2 regions of the Pseudoalteromonas sp. CNC9-20 genome follow, and region 1 is predicted to be linked to the other one. Evidence: predicted binding sites of a transcription regulator. Region 1 holds the regulator's gene; the other holds the start of a gene.
The links. The regulator MetJ, encoded in region 1, represses methionine synthesis genes. The targets are predictions, from matches to a motif close to TAGACGTCTAGACGTCTA.
Positions count from the first base shown of each region.

Region 2: metE (5-methyltetrahydropteroyltriglutamate--homocysteine S-methyltransferase) is a predicted target of MetJ. The motif match lies at 5,831-5,848, and genes of this name have one in related genera.

Region 1 is NZ_JAKRFS010000003.1:77,322-84,980, reverse strand. Features, by position in the region: gene MHM89_RS07510 (pilus assembly protein PilM) at 1-86, opposite strand, end outside; gene MHM89_RS07505 (PBP1A family penicillin-binding protein) at 221-2,782, shown strand; gene metL (bifunctional aspartate kinase/homoserine dehydrogenase II) at 2,834-5,179, opposite strand; partial or broken gene metB (cystathionine gamma-synthase) at 5,220-6,350, opposite strand; gene metJ (met regulon transcriptional regulator MetJ) at 6,530-6,850, shown strand; gene MHM89_RS07485 (malic enzyme-like NAD(P)-binding protein) at 7,042-7,659, opposite strand, start outside.
Region 2 is NZ_JAKRFS010000006.1:30,903-38,561, reverse strand. Features, by position in the region: gene MHM89_RS14775 (acylphosphatase) at 1-31, opposite strand, end outside; gene MHM89_RS14770 (host attachment family protein) at 74-517, opposite strand; gene MHM89_RS14765 (DUF1287 domain-containing protein) at 768-1,325, shown strand; gene MHM89_RS14760 (hypothetical protein) at 1,376-1,765, opposite strand; gene MHM89_RS14755 (Nif3-like dinuclear metal center hexameric protein) at 1,930-2,682, shown strand; gene MHM89_RS14750 (hypothetical protein) at 2,689-3,252, opposite strand; gene MHM89_RS14745 (hypothetical protein) at 3,258-3,953, opposite strand; gene MHM89_RS14740 (DUF2589 domain-containing protein) at 4,028-4,606, opposite strand; gene MHM89_RS14735 (LysR family transcriptional regulator) at 4,868-5,758, opposite strand; gene metE (5-methyltetrahydropteroyltriglutamate--homocysteine S-methyltransferase) at 6,058-7,659, shown strand, end outside.

The sequences.
Region 1 (7,659 bases):
GTTAATAACACCGCTTTTACAGAGTGCGAGCCAATATCTATACCGACCATAGCAGGCACAGACTTTTTAAGAAGTCGATTTAACATAAGAGCAACGTGAAACCTTTTTTTATAATTATAATAGACTTATAAATTATCGATGAAAAAATTTTATTCACTATTCAATCAAGATATACTACCAATCTCTTCGCTCAATTGGGAGTCCAAACAGGGAAATATCCGTGAAAATATTCAAAAAATTTTTACAAATCCTTTGCATATGTGTCCTCTTGGGCTGCATCGTACTAGCTGGGCTGTACCTTTACGTCAGATCTGACATCCCCAGTGTGGCGGTGCTCAAGGACGTAAAATTGCAGACTCCAATGCAAGTATTTACCCGAGATGGAAAACTTATCAACCAGTTTGGTGAAAAACGGCGAATTCCCGTAAAAATCAGCGAAGTACCTCAGCCTATGCTGAATGCATTCCTGGCCACTGAAGATAATCGTTTCTACGATCACTACGGTATCGACCCTATCGGTATTGTCCGAAGTGCAATCGTTCTTATCTCGACTGGTGAAAAGCGCCAAGGCGCAAGTACCATCACCATGCAGCTGGCACGAAACTTCTTTCTTACTCGGGAAAAAGCATACATCCGAAAAGTGAAAGAAATATTTATCGCATTGCATATTGAGCAATTATTAACCAAAGACGAAATCTTCGAGCTCTATCTCAACAAAATTGAGCTTGGTAATCGTGCCTTTGGCATCGGTGCTGCAGCACAAGTGTACTATGGAAAGCCTCTACAAGAGCTTGATTTAGCCCAAATGGCTATGATTGCGGGCCTACCTAAGGCGCCTTCTGCACTTAACCCCATCCGCAACCCTGAGCGTGCTAAAAATCGCCGTAACGTGGTGTTAGGCCGGATGTTAGATGAGGGCTATATCACTCAGGCTGAGTTTGATGAGGCAACTAACAAACCGATTACCGCCCGTTTCCACGGCGCCGAGATAGAGCTTTATGCGCCTTATATTTCTGAGATGGTGCGCGCTGAGTTAGTTGCTCAGTATGGCGAGGAGCAAGCCTATAATTCAGGTATGCGGGTTTACACCTCGGTAGAGTCAAAAGTGCAGCAAGCAGCTCAGCAAGCATTGCGTGATAATCTATATGCTTATGATATGCGCCATGGTTATCGCGGCCCCGAGGCCGTGCTATGGGATAGCGAAACCGAAGCTCCTCTTGACGAACCACAGTTAATTGCCCACTTACAGGGCCTTAACCCACTCGCCGACTTACATGGTGCAGTGGTGATGAGCGTGGACGAACAATCCGTTGAAGTACTTAATGAATTAGGTGAACGGTTCACCATAGAGTGGGACGGATTAAAATGGGCGCGCAAATTTATTACCCAGTCTCGTCAAAGTTACGCTCCGAAGAGTGCGGCCGATATTCTCTCTGCAGGTGCACAGATTTGGTATCGTTTCGACAATGATGGCCGCCCGCTGTTAGCGCAAGTTCCCGAAGCATCCAGTGCACTGGTCTCTATTGACCCTAAAGACGGCCGCATAAAGGCGATTGTCGGTGGCTACAGCTTTGAACAAAGCCAGTACAACCGAGCGGTTCAGGCAAAGCGCCAAGTTGGCTCTAACATCAAGCCCTTCATTTACTCAGCGGCGTTAGAGCATGGTTACTCCTTAGCAACCATTATTAACGATGCGCCGATAAACCACTGGGATAAAAGCCAAGGTGTTGCTTGGCGACCCAAGAATAGCCCAGCTAAATATGTCGGCCCGATCCGTGTTAGACGTGCCTTAGCGCAGTCAAAAAACGTGGTTTCAGTCAGGTTGCTGCGCGGCGTAGGTGTAGACCCTGCCGCTGAACACTTACTCAAGTTTGGTTTTCATGATGAAGATATTCCGCGCAATGAAACCCTGGCGCTGGGGAGTGCTTCATTAACACCTTTAGAATTAGCTCGCGGTATGAGCGCTTTCGCAAATGGTGGGCATTTAGTTGAGCCTTACTTTATTACCGAAATACAAAGCGCCGAAGGCGAAGTGCTAATGCAAGCTCGCCCCCATAAGGCCTGCTCTGAAGAGCAAAAGCGCAGTAATGAAATGTTTGCAGAGTTGGCAATGCTTGAGCCCAGCGGCGCCAGTGAGGGTACCCCCGACAACACTGACAGCACAGAGACTACTGATACCCAGTTACCGCAATGCGCACCTCGGGTTATTTCTAAACAGAATGCCTTCTTAATTGCCGATGCGATGACCAGTGCAATTTGGGGCGGTGGCAGCTGGAAGCATGGCACCGGCTGGAATGGCACTGGCTGGCGCGCGACGCGGTTAAAGCGCCGTGATTTATCAGGTAAAACCGGCACCACCAACAACTCGGTCGATACCTGGTTTAGTGGCTTTAACGCCAATGTTATGACCACAGTATGGGTTGGCTTCGATAACCCAGGTAATCCGCTAGGACGTACCAGTTACAACAACAACTTAGGGAAAGGACAAACCTTTGGTGCCGAATCTGGTGCAAAAACAGCGCAACCGGCTTGGATTGATTACATGCGTGTGGCCCTTGAAGATGAGCCTGCGGCCCCTATCGAGCCACCCGAAGGACTGGAATCAGTACGCATTGATCTAAAATCAGGATTATTAAGTCATCAAAACGACCACACCAGCCGCTTTGAATACTTTATAAAAGGGACTGCCCCCACTAAGTATGTGGAAAAAGCGCCGCCGGTGATCTTCGAAACTCAAGGGCAGGATGAACCTGAGCTGCCCACTGAAGACGAACTCTTCTAAATAAAAAAGCCAAGCAATAATGCTTGGCTTTTTTATTACCCTGTTACCGCATTAACTAAGACTCTCAATAAGCCAGTAGAGATCTGAGTGGACACCCGCTGCGGTGACCTCTTTCCCTGCACCTGGGCCTTGAATAACCAAGGCATTCTGCGCATACCAGCGACTGTTGATGACAAAGATATTGTCGCCCGGACTTAATCCCGCTAACGGGTTGGATTGTGCCACTGCAACAAGACCCACTTGGGCTTTTACCTTGCCATCAACAATGCGTAAGTCAGCGTTGTACCTCAGTACCTTTTGCTCTTTTTGCGCCTGCTGTGCGTGGGTGCCAACAAAGTCATCAAGTAAGGCAATGTTATCCAGAAAATCTTGCCAGCTCCCTTGTGCTAAAGACTCTGGCATCAGCGGGCTTAGCTCAATATCGTCAATGTCCAACTGCAAACCCAACTCGCGTGCGAGGATCAACAGCTTACGTTGTACATCTCGGCCGGATAAATCTTCACGCGGATCGGGCTCGGTAAAGCCTAACTTTTGCGCCGCAAAAAGCAGCTCAGAAAAAGCTTGGCTGCCATCATAGTGACTGCATAGCCATGATAGCGTCCCAGAAAACACACCTTGAATACGGGTGATCTCATCGCCACTGCGCTGCAAATCGGCTAATGCAAAGTTAATGGGTAGCCCAGCGCCAACACTGGTGTTATAACGCCATTTGAGATTGCGCTCTGCCAGCTCGTTACGTAACGACTGATACCAACTATGTGGCGCTGTTCCGGCATACTTGTTGGCACTGATCAAATGACAGTTAGCACGCACAAAATCAGGGTATAGACCACTGAATGACTCACTGGCGGTTATATCAATGACCACCTTGTGTTCGTAATCAAGCTCATTGAGGCGTTCGCACAACTGCTCGCTTTGATAGGGAACCGCTTGTTCTAACCATTGACCTTGCCAGTTCTGCGGGTCTAACCCACAGGGGTCAAATAACATGCTGCGACTTCGCAGTAGACCAACCAGTTTTACCTCAAAGTGCTGCTCTAAACGCGCTAACTGCTGCGTAAACTGTTGTAAAAACACACTGCCCACATTTCCAAGGCCGGCGACAATCACGGCAATTTGCTGGTGTGCACCAATTAAAGTGCGGTGTACCTTGCCTAAACTATCGGCATCAATGATTTGATCGGTCAGTACCAAGGCGTAGTCTTGATCGCAGTGGCTAAAGCGGATAGTTAAGTTAAGTTGCTCTAAGCATGCCAGCATTTCTTGGTAGCCTTGCTGAGTATACTGGTTTGGGCTGACTAAGGCGCACCCATTGAGGTTTGACTCAACGAGTTGTCCACGCTCTCCCAGCTCACGGGAGATAAGAGTGCTATGGGCGCTGGGTACAATCAAAAAGTCTACCCCCTGCTGCTGAAAGTGGCCTATGGTGTGCTGTATAAGCTGGCTTAAGGTTGCCAGTTCATCCACTTTAAGGCTCGACACACGATATAGGTCAACGCCCTCTATGGTGGTCAAAAAACGTTTATGCTTACAGTAACCTTCGCGGACAATCTCAGTGCCACTGGCACCGCTGTCATAGGAGCTGCGCACCGATAGCTTGATGGCGCTACCTTGCAAAGGCGACAGCGTTTTTGCATGCAATACCGGATTACCTAACTGGGCCAGGCGGTTGGCTTGGCCACGACAAATTTTTTGATACTTTAAGGCATCGGCTACTTTACGTGGGTCGGTGCTGAAAACCCCCTGCGTATCGGTCCATATACAAACTTGTTTGGCGTTGACATAACGGGCCAATAAGGTGGCGCTGTAGTCACTGCCATTGCGTCCCAAGGTGACTGTTTGCTGGTTGCTATCGGCGGCAATAAACCCCGTTACAACGTTGATTTTATCCCTGGCAATATGGCGCTCGCAGAGCTTTTCATTGTCCAAATGCAGTAGTTGCCCTTGGTGCACACACAGTAGCTGCCGCGCATCAAGATCTTGCGCAGCATAGCCTAACTGCTGCAAATAGGTCGCGAGCAAGCGGGCCGACCACAGTTCACCATGGGCTAATAAGGACGCCTCATCTAAGGTGTTTGTCTGCAATTGCTCAGCTATGCGCTGAAGCTCACTATTAAGCTGTGATTGCAGAGCGTGTGCCTGGTGCGCTGCTAATAGCTCATCAATAAGCTCATGCTGATGGGTGCGTAGCAACTGCAAGACATCATGATAGCCATGGCTATCGTGCTGTTGGTAGGCCTGCCACAACTTCACTAGCGTATCCGTGGTTTTGCCCGCCGCAGAGACCACTACCACGTCACCGAGTTGGCTGTTGCCGATAATAATATTGGCGACCGCATGGTAACGCGCCGCGTTGCTGAGACTCGAACCACCAAACTTATGTACAACCTGAGTCATAGTATCCTCTTATTTGCTTGCTAACGCGTTAAAAGGCGGCATCTAAGTCATCGATAAGATCTTGTTTATCTTCAATACCTACAGAAATCCGGATAAGCGTGTCGCCGACCCCAGCCTCAAGTCGTGCGGCTTTATCCATGCCCGCATGAGTCATGGTCGCCGGGTGACAAATAAGGCTTTCCACCCCGCCCAACGATTCCGCTAAGGTAAACTGCGTTACTGAAGTAAGGAATTTTGCACTGTCTTGCAGCTGACCTTTAATATCAAAGCTCACCATACCTCCAAAGCCCTGTTGCTGCGCCTTCGCCAGGTCGTGTTGTGGGTGCGAACTCAACCCTGGATAGTAAACAGACTGCACACTAGGATGCTGTTCAAGGTATTGAGCAATCGCCAAGGCATTTTCTTCATGCTGCTTAAGGCGCACTTTCAAGGTACGCAAACCACGCAGGGTGAGATAGCTATCGAAAGCGGCGCCGGTAATGCCAATATTATTAGCCCACCATGCCAGCTCTTCACCCAACTCTTTGGTTTTGGTGATCACCGCACCACCGACCACATCGGAGTGACCATTGATATATTTAGTGGTCGAGTGCACCACCACATCACAACCCAATAACAATGGGTTCTGTAAGGCGGGAGATAAAAACGTGTTGTCGGCTGCAACCAGCGCACCGATGCTCTGCGCGGCATCGCACACTGCGCGGATATCCGTGAGTCGCAAAATGGGATTACTGGGCGTTTCAATCCACACCAGTTTGGGTTTGGCGGCCACTAAGCGTTGGTAACAGTTTGATTGAGTGAAATCGATAACCTCAACCTTGAGCAACCCCCGTTTAGCTAAAGATGTAAATAAGCGATAACTGCCGCCATAACAATCATGGGGGATCACTAGGGTGTCATTGGGTGTCAGTAGCTGCGTCACTAGATGCACTGCGGCCATACCTGTCGCGGTGATAATTCCGTGCTCTCCCCCTTCTAGTTGCGCTAAGGTCTGCGCCAAAATATCCCGATTGGGATTACCACTACGACCATAATCATATTCGCGTTTGCTATCAAAATCGGCAAAGGAATAGGTGGTCGATAAATGAATGGGTGGCACCACCGCACCATGGTGCTTATCGGCATCAATACCATGGCGCACGGCGATGGTGTCTTTTTTTAGTTGTGACATATTTGCCCCCAATCAAGAAAATGGATGTTTAGACGTCCAAAAGGTTAAATTAACACAATTTAGAAGTCAAAACATTTATACGTCTAAATAGCTATTTTATGAATATTTGACTATCCTTACCAACGCGATAAAATTTCGCCCTTATTGATGCCTAAGTGACCAAAAATAAGACGCAAATTATGGCCAAGTGGAATGGTGAATACATTCACCCTTATGCGGAGCATGGAAAAAAAGCCCAACAGGTAAAGAAAATTACCGTTTCCATCCCGCTCAATGTTTTAAAAGTATTAACCGATGAACGTACTCGCCGCCAGGTGAATAATCTTCGTCACGCCACCAACAGTGAGTTGCTGTGTGAAGCATTTCTACATGCCTTTACTGGTCAACCGCTGCCAAATGACGAAGATCTCCGAAAAGATAATCCGGAGAAGGTACCTGAAGAGGTGAGAAAAATTATGGAAGAAATGGGTGTGGAAGTGCCTGTTATCGGAGAGGACTAACAAAGACAAGCAAGTTTAACTAACCCCTGAGCATTAGGCCTCATTGCAGGAGCTAGCTTAGTGTTGTTCATACATGTCGCAAGTCAGCCTGTATGAAAAGCGGTTAGTGAAGCTATTACTCTTTGCAAGCCATAAAAAAACCCAAGCACTAAGCTTGGGTTTTCTTTTTCTAGCGCTGAGTAGTAAAGTGATTACTCAGCCATATAATTCGCTGGCATATCAATTTGCGCAACACCTGAGTCCACAGCCGCCTGCGCCACGGCTTTCGCTACGCGTGGCAATAATCGTGGATCCATGGGCTTGGGAATAATGTATTGCGCGCCAAACTCTAATTCGCTCACTCCAGATGCCGTTAACACTGACTCAGGTACTGGCTCCTTGGCGATGCTGCGAATAGCCTCTACAGCGGCAATTTTCATCTCATCATTGATAGCGGTGGCACGCACGTCCAGTGCACCACGGAAAATAAATGGGAAACACAGTACGTTATTCACCTGGTTCGGGTAGTCAGAGCGCCCAGTGGCCATAATTAAGTCTTTGCGCGCACTGTGTGCCACATCCGGCTTAATTTCTGGGTCTGGGTTAGAACAGGCAAAAATGACCGGCTTGTCGGCCATCAATTTAAGGTCTTCAGCTGAGAGCAAATCTGGGCCAGAAACACCAACGAACACATCGGCATCAGCAATAACGTCTTGCAAGGTACGCTTATCGGTGTTGTTAGCAAATAATTGCTTATATTCATTTAAGTCATCCCGACGCGTGTGGATCACCCCTTTACGGTCAAGCATGTAAATATGCTCGCGCTGGGC
Region 2 (7,659 bases), on a different contig from region 1:
CACTTACCCAAGCTCGAAATGCGTATGTCATCATCTCTCCTCAAAAAAGGCGGCTACGCCGCCTAACGAATCATTAATGAACTTTCTTAAGGTAGTCTAGAATTTGTCCCTCATTAGCGCCAATCACATCTTTAGCGAGGGTTTTATCTATCAGTTCGGTGGTGTGTTTATTGAGCTCACCGCGTAGCTTGCCTAAAAAGCCCGACTCAGCAATCAGTTCGATACGATACACTTTGTCGTTTTTACGTTTGTCGTCAAGCCACTTGGCAATATCTGCGGCAAAGCGTTGCGCTTCTATATCAACCGCATCTTTTCGACTCATGGCATCGACACCTTGCACTTGCTTTGCCGGGGCGCTTTGACGGCCCGCACGGTCAGTATAAATATCTTGCTCGTCTGAGCGTGCGAAGGGGTTTGACCAATGGGCTTGCAGCTCCAGCTCGGTGGAATGATTACGTAAGGCAAAAATTTGTGCTTCACTGTGGTTGGCAACCACCACATAAGAACGACCAATCATATCAATCTCCTTTTTTGCGAGCCAAAAACTTGGCCCTTACTATAGAGCTTGGAATGGATGGGGAGTTTTTCAACCCTAAGAAGTAAAGATTGTTGTTTTTCTCCGGCTGTGTTCAACTTAAACTGATTTATGAATAACTTAGCCCTTTAATGAGATGTGGGTGCCGATACATGGCATACACTTAGGAGAGAGAATGACAGGGAAACGAGGTACAGGGAGTTGGCTTTTTGGGGCCGCGCTCATCATAGCCATGCCGGTTGCGGCAGAGCCAAGCTTCAGTGAGCAGTTAGTCAGTGCCGCTAACGAGCGGACTCAAGCGGACGTGACCTATGATGGTCGCTATATTGCTATTGATTACCCTGGGGGGGATGTTCCTGCTGGGATTGGTGTATGTACGGATGTAGTGATACGCAGTTATCGAGCCTTAGGCATCGATCTGCAGCAGTTGGTGCATGAGGATATGGAGCATAACTTTGATGCCTATCCATCCCAGAGAATTTGGGGGTTAACTCGCCCGGACAGCAATATTGACCATCGTCGCGTGCCAAATTTACGTGCTTTTTTTACTCGTCACGGACAGAGTCTGAGAGTGAGTGATGACGGTAACAATTATAAACCCGGTGATATTGTTTCATGGATGCTACCAGGAAACTTGCCGCATATTGGTATTGTCAGCGAGCAACGCAATGAGCTGGGACAGCCTTTAATTATTCATAATATTGGCGCTGGCCCGCAAGTGACAGATATTCTTTTTCAGTATCCTATTACCGGTCATTATCGCTATGGCGGTGGCGGCCTTGCTGAATAACGAGCACAAAAAAAGCCGCTTTTAAGCGGCTTTTCTTTATTATTGAAAGCTTACACTACGCCGCGAGGTAGGCGACAGTCGTGATCTTTCTCTGCCAGTTGCTTAATCCAAAGCTCTTCTGCGGTGTAACCTTCTTCATTAGGTTTAGCCACAGTGAATGCTGCTTTCTTCTCAGCTGGTTTTGCCTTAGGAGCGGCTTTCTTAGTCGTTGTTTTCTTGCTCGCTTTGGCCGGTGCTTTGGTCTCTGCTTTGGCGACTTCTTCTGTTTTACCAGAAGTGAGTTCTTCAGTTAGCGCAGCTACATCGGCAAGGCGCATGTTCTTTCCGCCGTCAATGCTATACCAGCCAGGCTTAGTGGTGATTTCTGGCTTTTTGCCATGGGCTGCTTCATAGGCAGCTTCAAAAGCAGCTAACACTTCTGTTTTGTCTAGTTTACTCATCAAAAGGTCCTAGTCGTTAACGCAGGTTAATTTTATTACAAGTTTATAGTTATACCCATTTGCGCTGAGTTTTTCAATTTTTTGTGCCTAAACACCGAATTTTCTTTATTTTTACCGGTGTTCACGGGACAATTTGGGAATATTTGTGGTTAACAGGGGGTAATATGCACCGTAAAGAGCTCGCACAGATCCTTGAACAAACATTAATGGCACAGCCAATCAAAGATTTTTGCCCCAATGGGCTGCAGGTTGAAGGGCGTGCGCACATCAATAAGGTGGTCACGGGTGTGACTGCGAGTCAGGCACTGGTTGATAAAGCCGTGGCCCTCGAAGCTGATGCATTAATTGTTCATCATGGCTATTTTTGGAAGGGTGAATCACAAGCCATTATCGGCATGAAAAAGCGCCGCATTGAGGCGCTGCTCAGCGCCGGTATCAATCTGTTTGCGTATCATTTGCCTTTGGATATCCACCCCCAACTAGGCAACAATGCGCAGCTAGCACAGTTGTTGGATATTGAAATTCAAGGGCCCATGGAAAGTGGTCCAAGTAGTGTGCCGGTGTGGGGGCGTTTGCGCACGCCGCTGTCTGGGCAGGCTTTTGCTGATAAAATTGCCAATGTCTTATCCCGAACGCCGCTGGCTTCAGTGGTACGCGATGAGGTAATTGAAACTGTTGGTTTGTGCACCGGCGGCGGGCAAGGCTATATAGATTTGGCTGCGAGTTTGGGGCTGGATGCGTATTTAACCGGAGAAGCTTCGGAGCAAACTATTCACAGCTCCCGAGAGCAAGGAGTGGATTTCTTCGCAGCCGGGCACCATGCCACTGAGCGCTATGGCGCCAAAGCCCTAGGTGAATTTTTAGCGCGTGAGCATCATCTGGATGTCACCTTTATCGATATTGATAATCCAGTATAGCCACGGTTATTGCTGCGCCAGCATGTTGTGCAACAATTGCTGCAAGAGATAGCGGCGGTCGGTGGCGCTGTAGCGTGCCTGCAGATATAAAAACATGGTTTGGGTGTCTGTGTGCTCTCCTAATGTTTGCCAGATACTATCAAGATAGTGAGTTGTTAAGGTCTCGGGAATGGGCAGCGGCTGCTTAGCAAACCCCAAGGCAAGCAGCTGCGCGAGTTTATCGTTGGCCTCACTAAAGTGTTGCTCAATGCGTTGCAGCTCCTCATTGAGTTGCTGCTCTGCTTTACTCAAGGTGGCGGCAACGAAAGCCCGTTTGCCTTTACGTTTACTGCGGCTATGGCTTTGTACGGATGGATCTTGATAGCCATCGTCGCAGGCTTCAATCAGCCCGCGCAATGAACTCAGTGTACTGACCAAAGGGCTGCGCAAAGGTGCTAGCTTGACTTCCGTGTTTTTCAGCCATTGCGCAGCATCAATAACATAGCTGGACTCCTGCGCCAGGTATTTGTCACTGAGTGCGGGTAACAACATTAATTGTGTGATAATGGTTTCTTTGAGAACGGATTGCATGGCCGTTACTCCGGCATCAGTTTGTTCTTGGTCTGGCCGTTCTCAAGGCCTGTGGCCCATTCTAAGCCTTCTTCACGAATGGTAATGTTAAGACGAATGCTGTTTTGAGGTGTGGCGGTTTCTTTTACTTCGGAGCTGACCACGCTGGTTTTTATCGCAGGCGGAGTGGAACGCGATTTTAAGGCGATAGCGGAGACATTGTGACGCACCTGCTTATTCACCGCACTGAGACGCTCAAATGGTACTTCTTTATCGGAGCCGCTTTTTTTCAGGGCTTTTTGAAAGGCTTCGTCAACGGCTCTGACCATACTCTCTTTGCTGATCCGCACATCTCCGTTACGTTGGCGCTCTGTTACTTTATCCAATGCGGCACGGGCTTCTCTGTCGAAATTGTGTTGAAAGCTTTTCGTACGACTGAGAATATCTTCGTCATCGAGTGCTTGGTTAAAGTGGCTCATCAAGGCTTTGTGAACATTGGCGGGGCTGTCTAATTCGGCATTTTTAGCCGGTATGTGCTGATTAATGGTCAGTGGCATATCTATGGTCAGCTCAGGGACGCGCACCCGAGGTAGACTCATGCCCTCAAGTAAGGGGTGGTCTTTATAATATTCGGCTACGGCAGCTGTTTCTTCGTCTGCAAGGCGGCGTGCGTGCACTAAGCTTATCATCAGCGATCCTAGCACCTCACTTAATTCACTCATGACGTTTCCCTCTTGGTGAGTTGGATAAGGGGGCGCAGCCTAAGGCTTTGCCCCCTATGTTAGTTAATGTGGCGTTATGCCGCCGATTCCACTTCAGTAATAGAGTTCTCTAAAATGCCTAACAGTTTCTCCGTTCCCGCTGGAAGCTCGTCTTGAACGGCACGAACATTAACAGACAGGCTGTAGGTACGCTCAATTTTCGATGAGCTTGAGCTCGACTTCTTGTACGAGTAGCTGGCGCTGAGTTTAGCTGATACTGGCCCCCAGCCTGCTTTCACCGAGAGCTTACTATTGAGCTCATGAGAGGAGGAAGTACTGGACTCCTGCACTGAGTTTATCTTTGCGTTAAAAGCAATAGTGGTCTCTTCAACGCGAATAAATGGAATAGGTAACATGGTTAAGATGGGTACGGTAAGGTCGAATTTCTTCGGCTCTGTGCCGGTCACATTACCATCTCCATCTCGGGTTTCTACGGCCTTCATATAACTGAAGGTGATCATGGTGGGTTCATTGCTGTCAGCGTCAAAGCCGACAGATTTTATAAAATCTACCGAGGTCTGAGCCGATTGCGCTTGAGCGCGTACCACAGCATCAAGGGGGCCGCCAATCATAGATTTAAAATCAATACTCGATAGTTCGTCGCCAATAGCCATACAAATTCTCCTTTTTTTACGGCGCGGTTGAGGCTCGAGTTACACTGCCTACTCGAGATAGGTGTGTATAAAAAACACACAAGATTTATAGTGTATAAAAGGCAAGAGTGACAGTTGGTTTGTTAACTTTATTTTTACCTTTGTCCCTGTTAATTTCTAAGTTGTTCTTTTTAAGGGACTAAAGTGAAGGAGCAGTTGAAATGGTCAGAGCAGTGCGTCTGTGTGCAATGGGGCCAATTGATCAATCAGCCCCAGCTTTTGCTATTTACGCGTGTTATTTTGTTTACAGGTATTCAAGAAGTGGCGATAGACAGGGTTATCTTTCATTTCTTTTTTCATGGCCAAGTACATGGGGCGATTAAGACCTAGTGCACCAAGGGGAATAGATTTTATTAACCCTTGCGCTTCATAGGGGGTAACAAGCCAATCAGGTAGCGCAGCAACACCCATGCCGGCGCTCACTAATTGGAAAATAAGCAAGCCTTGATCCACGCTTTTCAAGGTGCCATCAAAACGCGCATTTTGGATAAAGTGTTTGAAAATATCTTGGCGCTCGCGAGGAATAGGGTAGGAGATAATGGTTTCGTCTTTTAAATCCAGCGCCGTGACATAGGCTTTATTAGCCAGCTCATGGTCGGGGGCAACGATCAGCTTGAGCTTAAAATCGAATAAATGCACGTACTCTAGGCGCTCTGGGTCACGTATATCCGAGGTTAATACCAGATCTAAATCGCCCTCAAGCAGCTCAGGGATAGCGTCGTAACTAAAACCACGTTCGTAGTCCACATGAATGTCGGGCCAAAAGTTATTAAATTCTTTAATTGTCGGTAATAACCAGTGAAAACAGGCGTGGCACTCGACGCTCAAGCGTAATTGCGAAATTGGCTGATTTAAGCTCTCTTTCAAACGGCATTTCGCCGCTTCAACTTTTGGTAGTACATCATGTGCAAGTTCTAATAGCAGCATGCCTTGTGGAGTAAATCGCACCGGATGGGTTTTCCGCTCAAACAATTGGCAGTCGAGTTTGTTTTCTAAGTCTTTGATTTGATGAGAAAGTGCAGATTGAGTTAAAAACAGCTCACGTGCGGTATTCACTAAAGAGCCGGTCTCTTTCAAGGTGGAAATAGTCTTGAGGTGTTTTATATCTATCATCTTTAGTAAATCTCATAAAAATTGTGAGCGGTGCTCAACGTGAATACAGTTTACTGCATCGTAATAGACATTTCAAAGTCTAGACGTCCATAATTGATGTATAAAATGTAAACGTAAAGCTAACCATAGATAAATTCCACTATAGCAATAAAAATGACAGCGGTGTCATCTAATTTGGCATTTACTTATAATTTTTAGCTATGAATAAAATTCACATTAATGCTGAGAAAGCTGCGGTTGCACAGTGAGGGAGAGGAATCTAATGTTTAGCCATCTATATAGCTAAAAGGAGTTTTGTTATGGCATTAATACATAATCTTGGTTTCCCTCGAATCGGCAAGCAGCGGGCGCTTAAATTTGCCCTTGAGGCATACTGGGCAGGCACCATCGATCAGTCCACATTGCGAGCAAAAGGGGCTGAGATACGCAAGCAAAATTGGGCTTTGCAAGCACAGGCCGGTGTTGAGTTGCTCCCCGTTGGTGATTTTGCATGGTATGACCATGTGCTCGCTACCACAGTGATGGTCGGAGCCGTGCCAGCGCGTCATCACAGCGCAGATAGTAACCCCCTCGATACCTTATTTCGTATTGCTCGTGGGCGAGCGCCCTCAGGGTGTGCCTGTGCCGCCAGTGAAATGACCAAATGGTTCGATACCAACTATCATTATATTGTGCCCGAGCTCAGCGCCGAGCAGCGCTTTTCGCTGACTGATTCAGAGTTATTTACCCATGTCAGTGAAGCACAGCAACTAGGGCATACACCAAAGCCCGTGCTTATCGGCCCGGTGACCTATTTATACTTAGCCAAATGCGCCGATGAACCTTTTGACAAACTTGCGCTATTACCTCAGTTACTTGAGGTGTATCAGCAGATATTGGACAAACTTGCAGCGCAACAGGTTCAGTGGGTGCAAATTGATGAGCCCATTCTCGCCCTAGAATTGGATAGTGCATATCGCCAAGCCTTGAAAGACAGTTTTACGAGTTTATCTGGCCACGGGGTGAAGCTGCTATTGGCCACTTACTTTGATGATGTCAGCCATCATCTTGATGATATTCAAGATTACGCCATCGACGGAGTACATTTTGATTGGCTGGCGAGCACGGTGGATATACAGGCTTTAGATAAGGCCGTAGGCAATGAGCGATTGTTGTCCTTAGGGGTTGTTAATGGACGTAACGTTTGGCGTGCGGATTTATCCTCGTTGCATGCACAATTACATCCTATTGCTGAGCAGCGGGGCGAGATGTTGTGGATAGCCCCTTCATGTTCATTGCTTCACACTCCGGTAGATTTAGAGCAGGAGCAGCAGCTCGACAGTGAACTAAAAAGCTGGTTGGCTTTTGCAACACAAAAGTGTCAAGAGCTGCAACTGTTACGTCATGCACTGCATAGCAGCGACACCACTGCTATTGATGGCTACAGTGCTGCGGTTAAGGCTCGGCAGAGCTCAACGCGAGTGAATAACAAGAGGGTGCAACAAAGCGTTGCGGCGCTCAGTGCGCAAGACGCACAGCGACAAAGTGCGTTTTCTAAGCGGGCGAAAACCCAGCGTCAAGCCTTGCAACTGCCACTATTACCGACCACCACTATCGGCTCTTTTCCGCAGACCCAAGCTATTCGCAAAGCGCGGCGGGATTTTAAAAATGGTACTTTAGACTCCCAGGCGTATCACACGCAAATGGAAGCTGAAATTCGCTACGTCATTGAAGAGCAACAAGCGCTTGGGTTGGACGTGCTGGTGCATGGCGAAGCTGAGCGTAACGATATGGTCGAGTATTTTGGTGAACAGCTCGAGGGCGTATCCTTTACTCACTTTGGCTGGGTGCAAAGCTACGGCTCGCGCTGTGTGAAGCCACCGATCATTTGGGGTGATGTGGCCCGTTCGCAACCAATGACT